DNA from 4 places in the Paenibacillus sp. FSL R7-0652 genome. Region 1 is predicted to be linked to each of the others. Evidence: riboswitches for the same ligand, from Rfam matches in the RefSeq annotation. Region 1 holds a riboswitch; each other region holds the start of a gene.
What was found. A riboswitch is a leader RNA that binds a small molecule or an ion and turns the genes downstream of it on or off. The one in region 1 is predicted to bind cyclic di-AMP.

Region 1 (6,051 bases):
CTAACAATTAAAAAATACGGAAATAAGTGTATTTTTTGAATTAATATGACGTAAATACGTTTTTATAAGCTTGCAAAAAAGTGAAAAACACGCCAGCAAGGGGATTGCGGCGTGTTTTTTTGTATGCATTTTTATAGAAGGGTGGAACGGGGAGAGTTATGCTCTGTAAGCATGGAGGCCTGCCCCGAGCATGTGAAAGTTGGGGAACAAGGGCTTCATAGACAGGGATGCGGGGGGCATATGTCCATCTGGAGAAGAGGTGCTCACGGTCGTCCATTCCTTCTCTAGGTCTGTGGTCAGACGACCCAGCAGTTCCTTGGTGACTTCTTCAGTTAGAGGGATAACTTTGGAGGCTTCGGATATACAAGCATACATGGCTGAATGCAGGTAACCGAGAACCGCCTCTTCGACGGGGATGTCAAGGTGGTGGTTAATCCAGGCGTGAACGGTAGGGAGGCAGCCAACGGAATTGTATTTTGCGAAGATCTGTTCAAGCGGGCTGAAGTCAATCCACGGATGCAGGGCGCGCGAGAGTTTGATTAAACGTTTGCCTATAGCTGATGCTTGTTCTCGAAGTTCAGCGGGTGTGCGCTGTACATGGACCAGTTTGTCGATCAAAGCGACACGCCAGGTGTCCTTATGATCTGTTGCGGTGTAGATGCCTTTGATCGCCATGCCTTCAAGACGCACAAGACTAGGGTGAAGCTGGCATCGCATGAACGATTCGATATCCTCGGCAGTACGTATGGAGCCTTCCTTGATATGGGTGTTCATGCCGAAGAGATGGGAGAACCCTCCAACCTGCACAGAGGGATCAAGCAGTTTCGCGTAATCGAGAAGCTTATTCCCACGATTCAAGATCTTTCGCCTCCTGTGTACAGTTGTGTAAATTTTCCTAACTTGATAAAGGTTTTTTTGAAAATTTGTGTGTAAATCCGAATTATATGATATATATTTTCACATAATAATCGGTGTTTTGTCAATAGTTAACAGAAAAAAAGACGTTTGTATAGGCCTGGTAAGTATTTTGTGTTATATAAACTTACACAAGCTTATTTGTGATAAAATAATTTGATTCTTCTAAAGTTCCTATTTCGAAAACGGATGGATTTACTCCGTCTTCGTGTGGCCTCTTTTTCGCAATCAGATTAATGTTATGTGCTTACTTCAGAGTTATGACAAAAATTTGCGCAGTTAGATGGAATTTGAGCAGTTAAATGAAAAATGAAAGGAGAAAGGAAGCTGAGTTGTATAAAAAGAAGTGTTATATTCAGGCTGCACAAGAAAATCTAGATAATTGCTTTACTTTTAAATAAGATTCCGGTATAATCAATTCTGTTGCCGATAATTTACGACATGCGGTCGTGGTGGAATGGCAGACACGCTATCTTGAGGGGGTAGTGGGCGTATGCCCGTGGAGGTTCGAGTCCTCTCGACCGCATTATATGAAGAGATACCTGAGAAGCTTTCCATAATGGAAAGCTTCTTTTCTTTGATCAGAACTGAAGTTCCGCAGCTCAATGGAACGTTCTGAACTAGTTGAAGCGGGTACAGCGAAAAAAAGCCATCCTGAAGCCTGAGCCTTGGCTCTTTGGTTTCGGATCGCTTTTTCATTTTATAAAATATAGTTTATTTCAACAAAGCCTCAATATCCTCTTGAATTTTGTCTGGTATCGTCTGCGGAGCATATCGTTTCACTACTTTCCCGTTCTGGTCAACCAGGAATTTGGTGAAGTTCCATTTGATTGCTTTCGAGCCGAGCAGGCCGGGTGCTTCTTTGGTAATATGTTGGAAAAGTGGATGGGCGCTGGAGCCATTGACGTCAATTTTTTCAAACATAGGGAAGCTGACACCGTAATTCATCTGACAGAACTCGGCAATATCATCGGAGGAACCTTTCTCCTGCGCAAACTGATTGCTTGGGAACCCAAGCACTTCAAACGGAGCATCCTGGAATTTATCCTGCAGCTCCTGCAGGCCCTTGAATTGAGGTGTGAGACCACACTGACTTGCTGTATTTACTATTAACAACACTTTGCCGCGATACTCGGACATCTCAATCTCTTGTCCGCGAAGGGTGTTTACTTTGTAATCATAAACTGACATAGGGATCGCCTCCATCATCTTGTTCTAGATACATTCATTATATTTTATGCAATTAAGTAATGCAAAACTTATTTGGCTTCTGCGTTGTTATGACCATCCTTGGTGTGTAAGATCGACGTAAGATTGAAATCGTTGTGAAATGTGATGATCCATTTTTGTGCGGCAGAGAATTAGACAGCTTGGAAGAGTTGGATAGCGTATAACCTCATTGTAAGCGTTATTATTGAAGATTATTGCCGGAAATCTGACGATTCAGTGATCTGGCCGCACTTTACATCATCATGGCACAGGTGTATGATTCATAGCGTAATTTGAATTTTAATAAATTTATACCTGAAAAACGAAACAAACGATAATATCGATCGGTTCTTTATTCAAGATGTACGAACGATGTTTTAATCGCTGAGTTTCCATTCATTAAGGGTGGAAAACGGGGGAACCAACAGGATGGGCTGTATTACAGCAGCAGACATCCATGGGGTGAATTTTCCGGTGACAGCCGGAAATAGGGCGACTCTCGCGCCCGAATCCGTCAGCTAACCTCGTAAGCGTTAAAGGGAGAGGCAGCAAACCGCACGCTGGTTCATGGCGTTTTCGTCATGGATTATTTAAGAAGCGTTTCGGAGGCCTTGGTCCCCCACGCTTCTTTTTTGTTGTCTTTTCACGCCAAGGGAGGAACGAACAATGGATAAAGAGATGATTTTGGTGACGGCTCCGAATGAAGCTGGACGTAAATTTGTGAAATTGCTGATGTACAAAAAAATGCCTTTTGCCGTTCTGACGAATAGTGCTGGTGAGGAGCGCAAACTTCGCCAGATTGGCGTAGAACATGTGATCCGCATGAATACGGCAGCGGCTGAAAAATGGTTTTTGCCGCAGGGCAGTGTAGGGAATGTATTTATTTTTGAAAATAGTCTGAACTTGACCTGCCGTTATCTGCAGATTTGCCGGTCATGGACATCCAAGTCCCTGTGTGTGATCACAGAGCAGAGCCATCCTAAAGGGATTTATCGGGGGATGGGGGCTGACAAAATCGTGTATTCATTGAACGGAGAAGTCGGTTTCCTTCTCAACAGCTGCAGCAAACAGGAAGCTGAAGTCAGCAGCTTATGATTGAGATTGATTCGATGTAAGACGCCTGCTATAATTGCAGCTATAGACTAACGGAATTTGAGGAGACTCATGCTTGTCGTGGGTCTTCTTTTTTTATGGATACAGTATGCAAGCTAGGGGTGACCTGCGGCTTATGAGGAGGAATCGGCGTGCCGGATATTGCCGGATTGAAGTGGTTGTTTTTTGATGTGGGGGATACGCTGGTGGATGAATGGGAGCCGGTAGACGATATCATCGGTCAATTCGTTCGTGAAGCTTGTGCTTATGGCTATCCAGTGAAAATTGAAGCGGTACGAGAGCTGTTTGCATCCTGTTATCGTAATTATGAACAGTGGCCAATGAAAGCTGCAATACGTACATATATTCATGATGAAGATCACCGCAAGCAGATTCAGGACAAGCTGAAATTCCGCAAAGAACTGGAGCGGCCCTTCCCTTCGGCGGCCAAGGTGCTGGAACGGCTCTCACATTACTATCGTATTGGCATCATAGCCAATCAGAGTCCTGGAACTGAGACTCGGCTGGAGAGTTACGGACTTCGGAAGTATGTCGATGTTCTGGCCTGTTCAGCGGAAGAAGGCGTGTCCAAGCCGGACCCGGAGCTGTATGCGGTTGCGCTGAAACAAGCTGGATGTGCTCCAGAAGAAGCGGTGATGGTCGGAGACCGAATCGATAATGATATCATACCAGCACGCAGCCTGGGCCTGCATACCATCCGTATTTTACAGGGATACGGAAGGTTTCAGCCCGAAACGTCGGAAGATGAGCGGGCGGACTGGACTGTTGAATCACTGGACGAACTGCTGCCCCTGCTCATACCTGATGACGATGCAAGTAAACCTATATAACGATCTGGTCGATGAGATCGGATTCGAGGTATAGGTGTCTGGGTGGCTTAACAAAGCAAAGACACCAAAAGGCTGATGCGCCCGTGTACTGCGGCACATCAGCCTTTTTTTATTTTGGAATGATATAAGCCTAAATCCTTTTTACACAGAAACGTTGATTGAAAGGAACAACCTGAAAAGCGAAGCGTTCGCCTTATATAGGTTAGAACAGCATGATGGTCTGGATAATGAGATATACATTCAGCACAACGATGATGGCAGCAATGATCCAGGAAACGATTTTGAGCCAAAGTTTGTTGACAAAAGGTCCCATGCTTTTTTTGTCGCTTGTAAACATGACAAGTGGAATGACAGCAAAAGGCAATTGCAGAGATAGAACGACCTGACTTAAGATCAGCAGTTCTTCTGTGCCGTGTTCACCCGCAATTGCGGTGACGATGACAGCTGGGATAATTGCGATCAGACGGGTGACCAGTCTGCGCAGCCATGCCGGGATACGGATATTCAGGAAACCTTCCATGACGATTTGGCCCGCCAGTGTGCCTGTAAGGGTGGAGTTTTGACCGGATGCGAGCAAAGCAACGCCGAACAGGATACTGGCAATCGTTGTGCCGAGCAGTGGTGTCAGCAGATGATAGGCATCTGAAATCTCGGCGACCTGTGTCATGCCTGCACTGTGAAATACAGCCGCAGATACGATCAGAATGGCGGCGTTGATGAACAGTGCGAGTGTTAAAGCAATGGTTGAATCCAGCGTAGTATAGCGAATGGCTTCTCTTTTGCCCTGAGTGGTCTGCTCAATCTGGCGGGTCTGTACAATGGAAGAGTGCAGATACAGATTATGGGGCATGACGGTAGCGCCGATGATGCCAATCGCAATATACAGCATGGCCGGGTTTTGCAAAATCTCGGTGCTGGGTACAAATCCGTGAAGAACACCGCCCATATCGGGTTTTGCCAAAAACAGGTCGATGCCAAAACAGAGCGCAATGGTCGCCATCAGCACAATGACGAGTGTCTCCAGTGCACGGAAGCCTTTGTTCTGCAGTACCAGAATGAGAAGCACGTCCACAGCGGTAATGATCACCCCGTACAGCATAGGGATATTAAATAGAAGCTTGAGAGCAATTGCCGAGCCGATGACTTCAGCCAGATCGGTAGCAGCAATCGCCAGCTCACATAGAATCCATAACATCATGACAACAGGGGGGCTAAAACGTTCGCGACAGGCTTGAGCCAAATCCCGCCCGGTCGCAATACCCAGTTTGCCTGCGAGGGACTGAAGCACTACGGCCATCATGTTTGAAATAAGAATGACGGATAGTAAGGTATATCCGAATTGGGAGCCGCCTGCGATATCAGTGGCCCAGTTCCCAGGGTCCATATAACCGACAGCTACGAGATAACCCGGACCAACAAAAGCAAGAAATTTTTTCCACCATGCTGCATTCTTAGGGACTTTCATGGAACTGTGTGCTTCACCCAGTGAAGGGGCCATTGATGCTGCAGATGCAGTTTCGCTGGCTGGAGAATTAAATGGATTTTTATGACTCATACTTGGATCACCTGACTTTACAATAAGATGTGATCGGCCTGCAGCCGAGGATTGATCAATTTTTGTATGTGCTCTGGCACGAATACTACAGTGTATACTTCCTATAAAAAGATAGGCTTAACAATAAAGGAAAAAACGACAGCGATATATCTAAAATTTTATGTTCACATTTACATTGTACACCTACAATAATTTTTGTCTAGTGCAACTTTTATGTGCTTGGACAAAAAAAGAGTCATACCAAAATATATCTTATAATATCTTACCCATGATGCCGAAAAAAACAGCCTCACATAGGGAGTGCATGAAATGGAGTCAATTGTAAATGCTGATAAAGAGGACAATCTGGCGTTTCAAATCGGGCCAGAAGTTTAAAATGAATTGTAGGCAGTTAAAATTACAGCAGCAAAGGAGAGATTTCTGATGGAA
Region 2 (6,051 bases), 2.2 Mb from region 1:
AGAAACAAGTCAGAATTCAATCTTGAAAATACATTGCATAATCATGCATTGTACTTTATAATGACTCAGTCATCAACATGACTGACGAATCAATATGTAAAAGTAATTATAGCATTGTAAGGGGAGAACAGGGTTGAAATTAATAAGTCGTTACACCGTAATGCTGTTAACATTCCTTCTTTTTCTAACGGCGGCTGCACCTGCAGCGCTGGCGAGCGGAACGGCAGACAGCAGCTCAAAAGGTAAAAAACTGGTGCTTGGAACGAGTGCCGATTTTGCACCATACGAATTCCACAAAGTCATTGACGGTAAGGATGAGATCGTCGGATTTGATATTGCGATCGCGAAAGAAATTGCGGCAGATCTCGGCGCCGAACTCGTTATTGAAGATATGGGATTTGACGGTTTGCTGCCTGCGCTGCAGAGCGGTCGCGTAGATTTGGTCATCTCAGGCATGACACCGACAGATGAGCGGAAGAAAAGTATTGATTTTTCTGAGCCGTACTACAAATCCAAACAAGTCATTATGATCCGCAATGTGGACAAAGACAAATTTCCGGACATGAAGTCTTTGGAGAATACCAAAATCGGTGTACAAAAAGGCTCCATTCAGGAATCGATTGGACAGAAAATTCCAGGCGCGAAGCTCACTTCTCTGGATAAAATCTCCGATATCGTGCTGCAGCTTCAAACGAAACGTGTCGATGCGGCGATTGTCGAGGATACGGTGGCTGCTGGTTATCTGGATGATATTATCGGTTTGGCAGCCGCAGTTCCGGATGAAGAGCAGGTTGAAGCGGCAATCGGGATTCGCAAAGGCAATACAGAGCTGCTGACCGCAGTGAATCAAACGCTGGAGCGTCTGAAAAGCGAAGATAAAATCAACCAGATGGTAACGGATGCGAGTCTCCTGATGGCGGATAAAGTGAACAAATCACAAAATATTTTTGAAGTATTCTGGCAGTATAAAAGCTTCTATGCAACAGGTGTGGGATATACGCTGCTGTTATCGGCTCTCGGTGTCCTGTTCGGGGTAATCATCGGTTTGATTATCTGCCTGTTCCGTCTTCATAATCTGGCCGTTCTGCGCTGGATTGGTACAGCTTACGTAGAAGTCATTCGAGGCACGCCAATGCTGGTTCAGCTCATGATTATCTACTATGGGGTGTCCTTGACCTTTGGCATCAACTTCTCCGCACTGCAGGCGGGGATTATGACACTCTCCATCAACAGTGGTGCGTACCTGGCCGAGATTTTCCGTGCAGGGATTCAAGGCGTGGATCGTGGTCAATTGGAGGCTGCTCGTTCACTCGGTATGGGCAGAGGTGATGCGATGCGTTATATCATTTTGCCGCAGGCTTTCAAAGCCGTACTTCCGGCAATCGGTAACGAGTTCGTGACCATCATTAAAGAGTCATCCATTATCTCCGTCATCGGTATGGTGGATATTATGTATCAGGCAAGTGTAGTTAAAAACATTACGTACCAAGGAATGAATCCATTCCTTATTGCGGCAGCGATCTACTTCGTCATGACATTCATTTTGTCCAAGCTGCTGGGTCGATTGGAAAGGAAGTTGGGTGCAAGTGATAGACGTTAGACAATTATACAAATCATATGGCAAAAATGATGTGCTGAAAGGCATCGACGTATCCATCGGTAAAGGTGAGGTCGTCGTAGTGATTGGTCCTTCGGGTTCGGGTAAAAGTACATTCCTGCGCTGTCTGAACCTTCTGGAGCAGCCGACATCGGGACAAATTAATTTTGAAGGTGTTTCCATTACCGATCCCAAGCACAATATTAATGCTACGCGAGAAAAAATGGGCATGGTATTTCAGCATTTCAATCTGTTTCCGCACAAAACGGTGCAGCAAAACATTACGATTGCGCCAATCAAGGTAAAGAAGCAATCTGCAGTTGAAGCAAACAAAATTGCCGATGATCTTCTGAAAACGGTTGGTTTGGCTGATAAAAAAGATGTATATCCTAATCAGCTGTCTGGTGGACAGAAGCAGCGGATCGCAATTGCAAGAGCCCTGGCGATGCAGCCGCATGTTATGCTGTTTGATGAGCCCACATCTGCACTGGACCCGGAGATGGTTGGAGAAGTACTGGAAGTTATGAAACGTCTTGCCGAGGGCGGCATGACCATGGTCATCGTTACCCATGAGATGGGTTTTGCGCGTGAGGTTGGTGACCGGATCCTGTTTATGGATGGCGGGGTTATCGTTGAAGAAGGTACGCCTGATGAAGTTTTCGGTGCACCGAAACATTCGCGTACACGTGATTTTCTCGCAAAAGTACTCTAAATCATCCCGCTTCCTGGAGTGGATTTATAGCAAAAGCAGCGTTAACGGCAGAGGTCCGCTAACGCTGCTTTTTTGCATTTCACATAAGAAGGAATGAAATCAGGGCTTCAAAACAAAATAAGTAACGTTTCTGTTACCCATGTAAGAGATAAACGGACTGATTAAAGGATGTGAAATTCTGGAGTTATCTTACAAATCCCGGAGGACCAAAGAAGATCGGTCGCTAATTGGTAACATTTACTACAGCTTAGGGTTACAAAATTGTGATATATTGAATGCTGCCGAAACTTCCGAAGTGGAAGTGTGGGGGATGTAACAGTGCAGACGTGTCAGTTCATAAGAACGGCGCGCCGCTAGGGGTGAATTAGGGTACATAATGCTTCAGCATGTGATTTACAGCCTATAGGGTGGATTCCTCCATCCGAATCCGACAACTAACTTCGCAGGCATAATGAGGAGGAAGACCATGTTTCACAAAAAACGTATAGCCAAGACAGCCATTGCATTACTGACATCCGTACTGTTGATTCAAACCGTTCCGGTTCACGCGGAATCGATTCATACAGCTAAAGAGGGGGATACGTTCTTCACCCTATCCAAACAGTATGGTATTGCCATGGACACATTAATTAAAGCCAATAAAGACATTTCACCGTATAACATCTATGGTGGTCTGAAAATTACAATTCCAGGTCAGGAAAATAAAGCGCAAGCAGCCCCGGTTCAGATGAAGTCAGAGGAAAAACCGGTTACAGCAGCGAGTCTGGATGTAAGCGCGGATACTAAAGTTGTCCAAGCCTGGGGTAAAACATTTGACTATAGTAAGACCTTAAACGTGAAAGCTACAGCATATTCCTCAGATGCTTCCGAGAACGGGGGCTGGGGAGCAGTTGATTATTTTGGCAACCCGCTGGAACTGGGCACGATTGCAGTAGATCCGAAGGTGATTCCTTTTGGAACCAAAGTTCTCGTGACGGGGCATACGCACCCGGGACTGCCTAAACAGGCTTTCGTTGCTACTGCTCTGGATGCAGGGAGTTCCATCAAAGGCAACCGCATCGACATTTTTATTCCGGGAAGTAAACAGTTCGTAAGTTCATTTGGTTTTCAGGATATTGAGCTTTACATTTTAAAATAAAAAGTAAAATTGACTTAACTCCCTAGATTCTTTGATGGGATTCAGAGAAAAATGATACGCTAACATATAGAGGGTGTTCTTTGGTTGTTGTCATGAATGAGTAAGATTCATGGTTACCGATAGGAACACCCTGTATTTTTATCTATACAATCAGCTTTAAGGCTGCCGGGTGTCTTATTGTTTTTCCTTAGGCAGCTGCAGCATCTCGTCCAGCGTGACCAGTTCATAACCTCGATGTCGCAATTCCTCAATGACATCTGGCAGGGCCTCCACTGTACCTTGGAGATTAGAGCCTGTACCTCCGCCTGCATGCTGCAGTACGATGGAGCCGGGTTTAACCGTTGACAGAATATTATGTTTCACTTGTTCCTTGGACAGCCCTTTCCAATCCAACGAATCCACATTCCAGTTGATAATGCTGTAGTGCTGCTTGGCGGCCCAGCGCAGCTGTTCCTCGTTAATATCTCCATAAGGTGGGCGAATCAATTTGGGTGTGTAGCCCGTCAGTCGCTGAATGATATCCCCGGTATGTAGAATCTGTCTGCGAAAAGCAGTCATCGATAACTTGCTGAATTCGGGATGGTTGTAGCTGTGATTGCCTACAATATGTCCTTCTTTCACCATACGTTTCACCAGATTTGGATGTTTTTCCGCCCGACTGCCTACCACAAAAAAGGTTGCGCGAACCTTATATTTTTTCAAGACATCCAGTACCTGCGGCGTAAACCTCGGGTCGGGTACGTCATCAAAAGTCAGTGCAACCTGTTTGGTCGACGGGCCATTTGTCTTGAAAGTATCCGCATATTTCTGACGCAGTTGACCTAAAGTCAGCTGTTCTTCTCGATCATTGGCGCTGGATGCAGGTGGATCAAGCTCGGGCAGATTAGGTATGTGATTTGCTGAAGCAGCCGCGGGAGGAACCAGGTAAACCCCAAAACATATAACCATAACGAGTGCTGGCATAACGAGGCGTTTAAACATTGGACGGCCTCCTTTTTTCAGAAATTTCGTTCTTTATGGTATGCCCTTCACGAGAACCATTTATGCGAATGTGAGAAGTTTCATTGTGTAGATCAGGTTATGAAAGTCATAATTCCACCATATATCATATAAAGAGAAGGCTAGGTGGAGAGACGATGAGTACATATGATTTGAAATCCATTCGTTTAGAGGTTTTTGAGGCAGGGCAGGACAAGGTATTTCTCGTTACAGGGGGGAAAGCTCATATCGGGGCTGTAGCTACGTTCTATGTCGACCATGAACGGGTAAGCGGTACAACGGTGCATATCCCGGGACATAAAGAACAGGAATTATGTGAGCGGCTTGCCCGCAAAGCGGCTCTGCAATTGAAAGTTACGGTAACCGTAATTATGGGTATCCACTTTGACAGCATTACGCGCTTGCAGATCGACGAAATTGTTCAGACGGCGGAGAGACTTGTGGATGAACATCTGAATAAAAAACAAGAATCCAATCATTAATATCATTTAATGGATGCACATCTGATATGCAGCATGATTCCGTATCATCCTCCTTATACTAAGATGCAGATCCGTTTTAATTTTTTTTCGCAAAATTGAAACGAGTTGCAGATTACTGCGTATGTATCTTTATATACAATGTAATATCCACTGGGAGGAATAACCTAATGTCCATTTTCAAAAGATTACGTGACCTTACAATGTCCAACATCAACGCTATTATCGACAAAGCCGAAGACCCGATCAAAATGACGGATCAATATATCCGTGACATGCAGGAAGATCTGGAAGATGCAGAGAAAGCCGTAGCTGCTCAGATTGCCATTGAGAAGAAGTTCAAGCAATTGTTCGAGGAACAGGAAGCGCTTGTCAAGAAACGTGAAGAGCAGGCTCACACGGCAGCTCGTGCACAGAACATGGATCTTGCCCGCCGCGCGCTGGAAGAGAAAAAAGCTGCTGAAGAGAAAATGCTTGAATACAAAGCCAGCTATGACCAAAACAAAGCTTCCGCAGACAATCTGCGCGGTAAACTCGATGAGATGCGTAAGCAGTTGACTCAGATGAAGAATAAACGTGAGACATTGGTCGCTCGTTACAATGCAGCCAAAGCTCAAACGGAAATCAACAAAGCGCTGAATGGATTCAGCTCTGATACCGCAAGTGCCGGCATGAAACGTATGGAAGAGAAAATGATGCAGATGGAAGCTCAGGCTGAAGCAAGCAACGAAATGTCTTCCAAAGGCAAATCGCTGGATGAAGAGTTCGAGAAGCTTGGCAAGGATGCTGCTGTCGAGGACGAACTTGCTGCACTGATGAAACAGTACGAAAATAAAAACTAACACCTTGGCGTTCAGCAGGGTTAAACAGCGGAGGAGAACAGTGTTTCTCCTTCGCTTTTAAATGCGGATCATGTTGATAAGTGGAGGCTGTGTAAATGGATTTGAACATTTTGGCGATGCTGGTCTGGACTGTTTCAGGTTCGGTTTTGCTGTTTGTATTGATGTATGTGGATTCGCTTTTTACAAAATATAAGGATTTTGCTGAAGTCAAGGCTGGTAATATGGCGGTAACCACCCGGATGGTCATGAAATTATTTGCACAGGGTTACGTGCTTGCAACTTCA
Region 3 (6,051 bases), 1.5 Mb from region 1:
GTAGATCGACATAATTTTGTAATCAAAGTGAGTAAATATACAGTTTTAAATCCGGTTTAGCTGCAAGATGTAGATTTGACTTTTTATTTTCCTTCTATATATAGTAGCTTGAGTATTAAAAGTGAAAATACAGAAATCGCGGCATGTCCCAATCAAAATTTGTGTTTCAAAAAAATAAATTCAAAATTCTAATGCATATAATCGGTATTCGATTTTCGACATGAAGGGAGAAATAAACACTATGTTATTCGACACACATACACATCTCGATGCACCACAATTCGACGAAGACCGAGAGGACATGATCCAGCGGGCTGTTGATGCAGGCATTACTCGTATGATCAACATTGGCTTTAATCGGGAGACGATTCCAACGACGATGAAACTGGCTGAAACGTATGACTTCATCTATGCAGCTGTAGGCTGGCACCCGGTGGATGCAATCACGATGCAGGAGGGTGATTTAGAATGGATTGCATCTTTGTGCAAACACGAAAAGGTGGTAGCCATTGGTGAAATCGGTCTGGACTATCACTGGGACACCTCACCTAAGGAAATACAGCACCGCGTATTACGACAACAAATTGCATTGGCACGTGAATTAAATATGCCCATTGTCATCCATAATCGGGATGCCCATGAGGATATTGTACGTATTTTGCGTGAAGAGAAAGCGAGTGAGGTTGGCGGTGTGATGCACTCCTTCTCAGGCAGCTGGGAGACGGCGAAAATGTGTCTGGAATTGGGCTTCCATCTTTCTTTTGGAGGGCCAATCACATTCAAGAATGCGAAGCAGCCTAAAGAGGTGCTGGCCAAGGTTCCGATGGATCGATTTTTTCTAGAAACAGACTCCCCTTATCTTACACCTCACCCTTATCGTGGAAAGAGAAATGAAACAGCGCATGTACGTCTGGTTGCTGAAGCCGCTGCGGAAATTAAAGGCATTTCGGTGGAGGAAATTGCTGCAATAACCACCAAAAATGCCATGGAACGATTTGGGATTCGGTAAAAAAAGGAGTAAATCAGGTGAAAAAGGAAGCTAACGAGAGGTAATTTGCTCTTTGATTCGAATTATTGAAGAATATTACAATATTTTAACCAAATATTTAGAAAAACGTACTTGATCCATGCTTTACAACATGCATCAAAACAGGATATCATCTTTTCAGTGAATTGTTGTGCGGAAAATTGGACAGATGTTCGGGGGATGAACAAAGGGACACTTTCCGATAAGACAACATTACTTTCATGAATCAATCTCGCTGAGTCTCCGTTAATGGAGAGCGGGGGAACCAATAGGGCTTAAACATCGGTGAATGCAGCCGATGCGCATCGTTCGCTGACCCAAAACAGTGGAATGTTCTGCGAAGCCGTATTTGATTTCTTCTTTGGGTCTCGGGGTGAATTCAAGGGCGTCCGCCATGAGCGGGTGACCTGAGATAGGGCGGCTCTCTTTCGCCCGAACCCGACAGCTAACCTCGCAAGCGGAAAAAGAGAGGCAACCTCGTGCATGAATTTCCGATATTCAAATCATTCGGAAGCCACGAAAGAGTCTCTTACACTCTTTCTTTGGCTTTTTTTGTTTTGAATAAAAGAAATAGAGTCATCATACGGTAAGTATTCAGGAGGATGACATCATGCTGCGAAGAGGGGTTCATGGTGCAGGACCGATCATTACCTCTGATCTGTGTTCTGTAGAAAATTTGGTATAGTCGCGTCAAAGACATCATGCATTACTTTAGACGGCGAGGCTATGAAGGAGGACGGAGAAGTGGGCAGATTCCAACCAGAAGAGACCCATGAGTCACGATCATCCAGTAAGTCTTTCGCGTTGCGGTGGAAGCATGAGAACTTGCGTCAAATGGCACTGATCGCGATATTCTCAATTGCGCTTGCAATCATGATCTTGTTAGTCGTTTACGGTCAGGCCGGGAAGCAGATTTCACTGGTTATTGACGGCAAAGCTCAAGTGGTAGAGACTCGTACAGGAATGCTTCAGGAAATGCTGGAGGAGCAGTCAATCACAGTCAGCCCTCACGACAAGGTATCCATGCCCATGAATGGGGCGATTACGGACGGAGACCGAATCGTTATTGAGCGGGCCATCCCAGTTAACATTACGGCAGACGGAGACACCAAGACTCTGTATACAACCGATTCATCGGTACAAGATGTAATTCAGCAATCAGGTATTGAAGTTGCAAAGCATGATAAAGTGTATCCAGCGCTCGGAACTACTGTAAAATCGGATATGAAGATTCGTGTAGTGCGTGTAACAAAGCGTACAGTGGACGTGAAGCATCCGATTGCCTACAAGGTTGTCAAAACAGCAGATCCTAGTTTGTTCCAAGGGGATAATCGTGTAGTAGTGAAAGGTCAGGAAGGCACACTTGTGCAGCATATCGAAAAAGTGTTTCAAGATGGAGAACTCGTCTCCAAAAAAATGGTCGGCAAAACGATTGCTTCCAATCGTGTAGACAAAGTTATTGCAGTAGGTACAAAAGCGAAGCCGGTTGAGAAAAAGCCAGAGGTTCAATTGGTATCGGCCAAAACTTCGAAAAGCAGCAAAACAGCAGTATCGAACTCGAAGAAAACATCTGCCTCGGGCAGCAAGGTGATTACGGTCTCCGGGAATTCTTTTAAATATTCTAAAGTTCTGAAAAATGTATCCATGACAGCCTACTCTGCTGAAGAGCCAGGCATTGGTACGAAGACAGCTTCCGGTACTCGTGTAACGGAAGGCCGCACTATCGCAGTTGATCCGAAAGTCATTCCAATTGGCTGGTGGGTATACATCGAGGGCCTAGGCTTCCGTCGTGCGGAAGATACCGGTGGTGCGATTAAAGGCAACAAAATTGATGTTTATTATGACAGTGTGAAGCATGCCCTGAATTTCGGACGTAAGAAAGGCAAAACGGTATATGTGATTGGACCCGTGAAGCCGGAAGCGAACTAAAATCGTTTTACTTTGAAATGGGAATGCTATAAAATAGTTGCATGAAGATTCATGCGGAATATGCGGCGGAGGAGTCTGAATTCAGTCTCCTCCGCCGTTTGGCAGAGAAGAGGATATTCCTCTTCTTTTTGCGTTAGAAAGGAAGAATTGGAACATGATAAAAGAAGTAATTGTTGTGGAGGGCCGTGACGACACGGTAGCCATTAGAAGGGCCGTTGAAGCAGACACGATCGAAACCGGAGGTTCTGCTATTAATCAGCGTATACTGAAGCGAATTGCACTTGCTCAGGAGAGACGGGGTGTCATCATCTTGACAGATCCGGACCATGCGGGTGAGCGTATTCGTAAAATCATTGCCAATAAGATTCCAGGCTGCAAACATGCGTTCATTCCAGAGGCAGATGCGACACGTAAAGGGGATATCGGCGTTGAGAATGCTTCACCGGAGGCCATACGTCATGCTCTGGCACGTGTACACACATCCTATGAAGGTGCACCAAGTCTGATTGATTGGGAAGACCTCATTGAGGCAGGACTGATTATACACCCGCAAGCTGCAGCAAGACGCATGGAGATGGGCAACCTGCTGGGGATCGGGTATTGCAACGGCAAACAGTTTCACAAACGGCTGAGTGTTTTCCAGATTACAAGAGAAGAGTTCTCCGATGCATTAGCGCAAATCGAACGTGAAGGATTGTGAGGTTATGAAAGACATGGAACAAACCGTTGAAATTGCAACACCCAAACGCACTAAGGAAATTATTCAGAGGCATGGATTCTCCTTTAAGAAGAGTCTGGGACAGAACTTCCTGATCGATCAAAATATATTGAACAAAATCGTGGGCGCTGCCGATTTGGACGAGTCCAAGGGCGCTCTGGAGATTGGTCCGGGGATTGGAGCTCTTACGGAGCGCCTCGCGCGTGCGGCTGGTCCTGTTACGGCTGTGGAAATTGACCAACGTCTGCTGCCGATCCTTGGAGAGGTCATGGAGCCGTATCCCAATGTACGCATTCATCACGGAGATGTTCTTAAGCTGGATCTGGCTGCGCTGTTTGCATCAGACTTCGCTTCGGTTGATAAAGTAAGTGTTGTTGCGAACCTTCCCTATTATGTAACGACGCCAATCATGATGAAGCTGCTGGAAGAGAAGCTGCCTGTAGACAGCATCGTGGTCATGATCCAGAAGGAAGTAGCTGAACGCATGGCGGCGGCACCAGGTTCCAAGGATTATGGAAGTCTGAGTATTGCCGTGCAGTATTACAGTATGCCGGAACTGGTCTGTGTGGTACCGCCTACCGTATTTATCCCGCAGCCTAACGTAGAGTCAGCAGTTATTAAGCTGAAGGTTCGTGACCAGCCTCCAGTGCAGATTCCGAACGAACAGCATTATTTTGAAGTCGTGCAGGCTTCGTTTGCGCAGCGGAGAAAAACAATCTCCAACAATCTTAAAGCCCGCTTCTTCTCGAAGGAGAACAGAGAGCAGGCGGATCAACTGTTGGAGCAGGCAGGTATACAGCCCTCACGGCGCGGAGAGACATTAAGTCTGCAGGAGTATGCGACCCTCAGCACGGTAATGTGGGAAGCCGGGGTTCGCGGCGGACTGTAATTTTAATGAACCAATCCGGGTCTCTGCCCATACGATGGGGTAGAGGTGATAATGGTGATGAATATCGGAGACTTGGTCGTTCGGAAGTCATACGGTGGCGATGTGACTTTTCGGGTAGAAGGACTCCAGTCAGATGCTGCGGTCATTAAAGGGACCGAGTTCCGGCTGCTGGCTGACTCCCCGGTGGACGATTTGATACAGGTTCCTTACGAACCACAGAGTGCAAAAACGCGTCAGGCACATATTAAAGCCCATCAGACGCTCTCCCGCCTGCAGCAGCATCGTATGGAGCAGGCAGAGCGTAACCGGGAAGGTTTGATGCAGGAATGGGCTGCACAGCAGGAGCCTGCGTATTTCGAAATGCCCGGCAAGGTGCTGCACCTGGATGGTGACCCGAATTATTTGAAAAAAAGCATGAATCTGTATGAACAGCTTCGTGTTCCTGCAGAAGGACAGTATGTGCATGAATCAGCAATGGCAGATACGTTATACCGCCTGCTGCCCAAAGTTCGTCCGGATATCGTAGTGATTACTGGTCATGATGGTGTGTTAAAGACAAGGCAGCCCTATGATCTCTATAGTTTGGGGAGTTATAAAAATTCACAAAATTTTGTCTCGGCCATTCAGGTCGCAAGGCAGTATGAGCGTCATCTTGATGCGCTGACCATTATTGCAGGGGCCTGTCAGTCTCATTTTGAAGCACTGCTGCGTGCCGGCGCAAACTTTGCAAGTTCTCCAGGTCGAATTCTCATTCATGCACTTGATCCCGTCTATGTGGCCGCCAAGGCTTCGTTCACATCCGTTCGGGATACCGTAAACATGAATGATGTACTGCATAATACGATTAGCGGTATCCAAGGTGTAGGTGGTGTGGAAACCAAAGGCAGTTACCGGGTAGGCCTGCCAGGACTCAATGATTTATCTACGCTAAAAGTAAATCCATCTGCAGTCTGATGAAGTTATACCGGAGTCGCACTCCGGTCCAGCAGCAGCCCTGAAAGGGGCTTTTTTTATTTGCAAAAAAAATCATTGACAGCAACTTTTTAGTGCTGATATAATATTTAGCTTTGATTTGACAATGGCTGTAAAATTCAGTATAATGGACAAGAAAAGAGGTGGACGTCCACAATGGCTAAAAATACGCTGTTGGATATCAAACGCAATCTCGATGCACATATTGGTCAGAAAATTACGCTGCGGGCTAATGGTGGCCGCCGTAAGACGATTGAGCGTACGGGTGTATTGGAAGAAACGTACCCTTCTGTTTTTATTGTAAAGCTTGATGAGGAGCAGGAAACATTCAAGCGAGTATCTTACAGCTATGCGGATATACTTACGGAGTCTGTGGAAGTTATGGTCTTTGACCCAGGCAGCGAGACTAGCTCCTACATGGAGACGTAAGCATTGGTTTCAGGCGATTCGCTTTCACAGCGAATCGCCTTTTTATATTTTTTAGTACGAATGCAGCTTCTCCCAAGATTGAAACCA
Region 4 (6,051 bases), 1.4 Mb from region 1:
AGATAAAACACTGATTAAAGTGCGGCTGCCAAAACCCGTAAAAGGCGGGGAAAGCATTACAATCCGCACAACGTTCGAAGTGGAGCTGCCGAAAATTTTTGCCCGGATGGGCAAAACCAATGATTTTGTTATGGCAGGTCAGTGGTTCCCTAAACTCAGCGCCTACGAACCCGCAGGAAGAAGAGGGCGTACAGCAGAAGGCTGGAACCTGCATCAGTATCATGGCAATTCCGAGTTCTATGCCGACTTTGGCATCTATAGTGTTCGTATTCGGGTACCCGAAACATACAAAGTAGCCGCAACCGGATTCCCAACCCAACAGGCTGTTCTGAAAAATGGGGAGAAGGTGTACCAGTTTTATGCCGATGATGTACATGACTTCGCTTGGGCAGCCTCACCTGATTTTGTATATGCAGAGGAGCCCTTCTCAGCTCCTAACGTGCCGGGTGTGCGCATCAAGCTTTATCTCGACCCGGCACACCAGGATCTGAAGGAACGTTATCTCTTTGCCGCCAAAGCCGCATTATCCAATTACAGCAAGTGGTTCGGACCTTATCCATATGCCACCTTATCTATTGTAGTCCCGCCTAAAGCGGCAAATGGCGCTGGGGGAATGGAGTATCCAACCTTAATTACGGCCTTCGGAGCCGATGATACAACCCCAGGTTACGATCTGGAGCGAACGGTGGTGCATGAAATCGGGCATCAATACTTCTACGGCATGGTTGCGAGCAATGAATTTGAGGAGGCCTGGCTGGATGAGGGATTCACCTCATACGCAGAAGACAAACTGATGGAACAGGAATACGGGCTAATCCCGAACCTGCCTGTACAATCCGGGCTGATCACATCTCCCGCTCCATTAACACAGCCCTCCTGGAAGTTTGACTCACAGCAGCAGTATGCATCCAACGTATATACCCGGGGGAAGCTCGTACTGCTTGGCATCGAACAGCAGGTCGGAGCCAAACAAATGGAACGCATCCTTTCAACCTATGTTAAGAAATATCGCTTCAAACATCCGGCAACGGCCGATTTTCAAAAGGTAGTCGAACAAGTTACCCGGGCCTCTTGGGCCGATTATTTTGACCAATACGTTTACAGCGGCGGCATGGCCGACTTTGCCGTGGAGAGGATCAAGGTTATTCCTGTGGAAAAGGATGGGGAAACCTTGTACGAATCCTCAATTACAGTTGTCAAAAAAGGAAGTGACTTTCCGAAGGTTCCTGTTCGGATCGCTTTTGAGGATGGACATACCGTAACCAAGCAATGGGACGGCAAGGAGGATCGCATTACCTATAAACTCACGTATACCTCTCCCGTCTCCTGGGCGATAACCGATCCCTTATATGACATCGTGCTGGAGAACCGCCATATGAACAATTTCCTGAGAACTAAACTGGACGAGCAAGTCCAGTCCCGCTGGAATATGAGTGCTGCGAAACTAATTGAAGCTGTATTCGGAGGTCTGTCATGGTGAGGTGGAGACGGTGAAAGCAAAAATTCGCGAAGGCTGGTTTCTCGTCCGTCAGCATATGTTCATTGCTGCAATTTTATTTCTCTATCAGCTTGTATGGGGCTATTTTATCTACCGGTTGGTTCAGTCGGCAGTTGTTCCTCTACTGCTTCGTTATCCGACCGAGGATGCTGGAGAGCTGAGCACGCTTTTGTTCAAAATGGAAAGTCAGCTGCGTCTGTCCGGCCCTGAGGTCCAGCGTTATCTCTGGATTCTGGGAGGTATGCTGCTGCTTCGCCTGCTGATCAGCCCTCTTATTCAAGCAGGCCTGCTCTATTCCCTGCAGCATTTTAATACCGCAGAAGAACGTATTCCGTTCATCCGCGGCATCCAGAAATTGTGGAAATCGATGCTGCTGCTGCACCTCATTCGCACAATACTTATGCTGCTTCCCGCTTACTGGCTCATACCTAAACTGTATTCAATCTTCATGGACAGTTTCCATTCTATTCATCTACTGCTGCCCGGCATCCCATATGCTGCAGGATGGATCATCTACGGATGGATTGTGCACCATATGATGCTCTATATGCAGTTCGGTATCTCTGCTCCGGGAGAAGAAGGAAGTCTTCACGGAATGCTCAAAGGGCTCTGGATTGCTTTAACCCGCATCTTCACAGTGATTGGCATCATCCTGATACTCGGAATGGTGCACTTACTCATCTTTGGTGTATTCACATCTGCCTCATGGTTCTTGACCGGACTTACCGGACTGATCCTACAGCAGACATATCCGCTTGCCAGAAGCCTGCTCAGCATGTGGAAAGTATGTGCCCATTTCCGCTTATGGCAGTCCACATCGTCCCCTAATACTGACTAGATCATTTAAAAATTGTTACCATCTCATGTTAAACAATTCATCCATTGTGATGTGTAAATACGCAAACCTCGACCTTCCCCCGTCAAAGGTCGAGGTTTTTTTTGCTAATTTTACTGCTAAACGTTGCCAAAGCACCACTCCTCTGGTACAATAATCGCAGTGAGTTTTTAGTAACAACTTTGTAATCTTTAAATCCTTATTTGTAACAACTTTAAATCTAAACTTTAAAATTAAATTTTCTTTTCGTTTTTTTACAGGTGCACAACTAGCAGAGCCAAATTCCTTGCACCTGGGAAGCGGGGGAACCAGTTATGGGTGAATTGATCTTGATACAGAGGGATCATAGGGGACCTTCAACCGAATCCTTAAGCTAACCTCGCAGGCATTGGAAGGGGTATATCACTTGTTTAAGAAGAAATTGACCGCAGCAGTACTTAGCCTCACATTTGCATTATCACTTGGTGCAGGCAGCGCATTTGCAGATTCTAAGATGGATAAAGTCATCGATTCAGCAATGGGAACTACATACAAAAGCGGAGGCACAACGCTTGACGGTTTTGACTGCTCCGGTTTCACACGGTATGTATTCGACAAACTAGGTATTGATTTGGCTCGCCAATCCAGCTCTCAATATGACATGGGTGATTCCGTATCCCGCATGGAGATGAGACCTGGCGATCTGGTATTCTTCAACACAACAGGTAAAGGCGTATCTCATGTAGGTATTTTCGTAGGAGATGGCAAGTTTGCGCACTCTTCTTCTTCCAAAGGTGTAACCATCAGCTCTCTTAGCGAGAACTATTGGGCTAACCGCTACATTGGCGCTAAACGGATTATGAGCACGGACACATATGAGTCACTGGCCCTTGAGTAGGGACAAGCTGTAATCAACATGATGCTGGAACCATTAACTATACTGTAACGAAGTAGAAGCATAAATAGAACCGCCCGGTACATTCTCCGCAGGAATGTATCCGGCGGTTTTTTTGTACTTCTATCCCCCTGCAGCTGCTGCTCACATCCATCATTACATGTATGCGAACCATCAGGGTTCATTTTACTTCGTTTGTCCGTGCCCTTATGATGTTTTTACCCATCCCGTTATAATATAAACGGAATGAGCCGGACTTTTGTTTCATTTTTTTTCTGAAAATTGAAAACTTGCCAAATGAACAGCTCTTTTGTAGAGTGAACAAAGAACGGGTAACGGAAGAGAGGAGCACACACTGTTATATGAAGAATGAAGCCCCTTTGACGTTTCGTGTTGTACCGATGCAGGAAGAACACGCAGCACTTATATGCAGCTGGCAGTATGATCCGCCATACAATATTTACAGCTGGCTGCCTTGGGATCAGATGAAAGCACTGGAAGTCGAATTTGGAGATGCACGGCTGCGTCATGAGCAGTATGCGATTATCCTGGATCAACAGGATCAGGTCTATGGGTTTGCTCAATATTTTCCGCTTCAGGGTGTGACACGGATTGGCCTCGGAATGCGTCCGGAGAAGTGCGGTCAAGGACAGGGAAAAGCCTTTGTTACAGCTATCGTTCAAGAAGCCATTCGCCGTAATCCTTCTAACGAGATCGATCTTGAAGTACTTACCTGGAACAATCGCGCCATTCAGGTATATCTGAAATGCGGATTTGTCATCCAGGATACATATGAACGTCAAACCCCGACCGGCCTGATGCCCTTCCACTGCATGGTCTACGAGGGTCCGAGAGAGTAAATTGCAGATAAAATGGTCTCATTTTGTCTCTCTTTTGTGATTAGTTCAAAAAATTACCACAAAATGCTATGATGTAACGACAGCTTCCGTTATAATGATAGGGATAGTTTGGGTTAGATGATCTTTCATTCTGGAGGGGACACAAGGGATGCACAAATGGATCATGAGCGGGGTATTTTTTGCAGCATGTGCTTTAGCTATTGTTTTAATGTTTACGCTTCCAGGTAAAGAGGAAGCGGCTCAAGAAGCCAAACCGTCCATGCCTGAAGTAGCTATGGATGCCGGACAGGCTGAGACGCTGGTGAAAGCGAACTGCATCTCTTGTCACGGTGATCAGCTTCAAGGTGGGGTAGGTCCTGCACTTGCCAACATCGGCAGCAAGGATGATGTGGAGAAAATCTACTCTACCATTGTCAAAGGTAAAGGCGGCATGCCTTCTTTCAAAGGCAGACTGCAGGATGAGGAAATTGCTCACATCGCTATGTGGTTGGCAGAGAAAAAGTAAGCATTGCCGTTAAGACACGAAGACATCAAAGAGGCTCTCGTTCTCCCGGCCGGGAGGCAAGAGCCTCTTTTGCTGTTCGTTACCAGTATATCCTGAGATTATTCTGTTCTCATTTTTTCAAAGGCTTCGTTGTACTGCTCTGCTTCTTTAATGTCTACTGACGTAATGCCGCCCTCATCCCAAGATGTAAGACGCAGCGTAACCGTTGTATAATCAATAGTAATAAAAGGGTGATGATTGAATGCCTCCGAAATCGCTGCGACTTCGTCTACAAAGGCAATCCCTTTCATATAGTTAGAAAACACAAATTTGCGGACAATCCACCGTCCCTCTTCCAGTTCCCAGCCCTCAAGCCTTCCCAGATGAGCTTCGACTTCCTCTTGCGTAAAAACCATGCGTTATCTTCCTCCCCATATGATGAGACATCGCGGATCTTCATCCACATGACCATCGACACCTTTGCATGCTGCCCACACAGCCTTAAAGGCAGGCCACCGCCCTGCGGAAGCCTTTTTTCATGAGTATCATCTTACCACGTCAAAGCGCCAAAATCCATAGAATAGACAGCCAAAGCATTGAAGCATAAGGTATTGTCAACGATTCATATTTTTTAAATTAAGGGTACAAACGTCAACTCTTCTTCTCCAATTAAAATATGAATTCGGTGCTGTTCCTTATCATGGATAACAACCCCACTGCCAACCGGAATTACGGATTCCTCCCCAAGCGCATAGAACAAGTCTTCTGCAAGCGCCTCGTCTACCTCAAGCTGTTCCGGTTCTCCCAATCTGCTCCACTCTTCCTCATCCATTTCGAAGAAAACATAGCGATCCGGGATACGTCCGATCGCCGCTGTTAAATCTGTCAATATTCCTTCATAATCACGTCCATGCTTTACGCCCATTGACTTTTCACTCCTACTCACCCCATAAAGGGCGGATTTGATCTTATTATACCTGAAAATAACCCTTAAAAAAAAAGGCCCTCTGGTCGATAAATACTATACATGACCGTTTCAGTCGTTCCGGTGCCCTTGAGGGCTGCCGAACATGCAGCGGATTGCGGCGAAGCGTTCGTCCGGAAGCCCGAATTCAGCCGCTTGAAAGGATTCAATTTTATCTCATGGATGAGGTGTATGATGGAAATTTCAACGATTATTGGACTAGTTTTGGGATTGGTCTCCCTTGTACTCGGTATGTTCCTGAAGGGTGCGCCCCTAATCAACCTGGTTAATAACCCGGCAGCATACGTTATTATCTTTGTTGGTACAGCAGGGACGATTTTTATGGCGTTTCCGATGTCTGAAGTTAAAAAGATTCCGAAACTATTCGGTATCCTTTTCAAAAAGCAGCAGCTGATTGACCGCGTTTCTCTGATTGGCACATTTATGGACTGGGCTTCCACTACCCGTCGTGAAGGTTTGCTCGCACTGGAATCCAAAGTAGAAGAGATCGATGATCAATTTCTTCGTGGTGGCAT

Region 2: it holds a riboswitch for cyclic di-AMP, as region 1 does, so the genes downstream of both, MKY97_RS16400 (3D domain-containing protein) here and MKY97_RS06835 (hypothetical protein) in region 1, are expected to answer to the same signal.
Region 3: it holds a riboswitch for cyclic di-AMP, as region 1 does, so the genes downstream of both, MKY97_RS00140 (ubiquitin-like domain-containing protein) here and MKY97_RS06835 (hypothetical protein) in region 1, are expected to answer to the same signal.
Region 4: it holds a riboswitch for cyclic di-AMP, as region 1 does, so the genes downstream of both, MKY97_RS00510 (C40 family peptidase) here and MKY97_RS06835 (hypothetical protein) in region 1, are expected to answer to the same signal.

Annotation. Positions count from the first base shown of each region.
Region 1 is NZ_CP152001.1:1,548,891-1,554,941, forward strand. It holds gene MKY97_RS06820 (urease accessory UreF family protein) at 157-858, opposite strand; tRNA gene MKY97_RS06825 (tRNA-Leu) at 1,359-1,441, shown strand; gene MKY97_RS06830 (glutathione peroxidase) at 1,630-2,106, opposite strand; cyclic di-AMP (ydaO/yuaA leader) riboswitch at 2,497-2,672, shown strand; gene MKY97_RS06835 (hypothetical protein) at 2,791-3,219, shown strand; gene MKY97_RS06840 (HAD family hydrolase) at 3,369-4,067, shown strand; gene MKY97_RS06845 (Nramp family divalent metal transporter) at 4,270-5,565, opposite strand; gene MKY97_RS06850 (organic hydroperoxide resistance protein) at 6,046-6,051, shown strand, end outside.
Region 2 is NZ_CP152001.1:3,701,926-3,707,976, reverse strand. It holds gene MKY97_RS16410 (ABC transporter substrate-binding protein/permease) at 134-1,600, shown strand; gene MKY97_RS16405 (amino acid ABC transporter ATP-binding protein) at 1,587-2,309, shown strand; cyclic di-AMP (ydaO/yuaA leader) riboswitch at 2,579-2,773, shown strand; gene MKY97_RS16400 (3D domain-containing protein) at 2,776-3,447, shown strand; gene MKY97_RS16395 (polysaccharide deacetylase family protein) at 3,622-4,428, opposite strand; gene MKY97_RS16390 (hypothetical protein) at 4,584-4,928, shown strand; gene MKY97_RS16385 (PspA/IM30 family protein) at 5,096-5,767, shown strand; gene MKY97_RS16380 (DUF350 domain-containing protein) at 5,863-6,051, shown strand, end outside.
Region 3 is NZ_CP152001.1:30,121-36,171, forward strand. It holds gene MKY97_RS00135 (TatD family hydrolase) at 242-1,009, shown strand; cyclic di-AMP (ydaO/yuaA leader) riboswitch at 1,251-1,503, shown strand; gene MKY97_RS00140 (ubiquitin-like domain-containing protein) at 1,772-2,956, shown strand; gene rnmV (ribonuclease M5) at 3,111-3,656, shown strand; gene rsmA (16S rRNA (adenine(1518)-N(6)/adenine(1519)-N(6))-dimethyltransferase RsmA) at 3,670-4,563, shown strand; gene yabG (sporulation peptidase YabG) at 4,621-5,517, shown strand; gene MKY97_RS00160 (Veg family protein) at 5,692-5,964, shown strand.
Region 4 is NZ_CP152001.1:105,751-111,801, reverse strand. It holds gene MKY97_RS00520 (M1 family metallopeptidase) at 1-1,480, shown strand, start outside; gene MKY97_RS00515 (hypothetical protein) at 1,491-2,336, shown strand; cyclic di-AMP (ydaO/yuaA leader) riboswitch at 2,599-2,736, shown strand; gene MKY97_RS00510 (C40 family peptidase) at 2,755-3,210, shown strand; gene MKY97_RS00505 (GNAT family protein) at 3,570-4,067, shown strand; gene MKY97_RS00500 (cytochrome c) at 4,216-4,572, shown strand; gene MKY97_RS00495 (4a-hydroxytetrahydrobiopterin dehydratase) at 4,671-4,967, opposite strand; gene MKY97_RS00490 (hypothetical protein) at 5,183-5,476, opposite strand; gene motA (flagellar motor stator protein MotA) at 5,711-6,051, shown strand, end outside.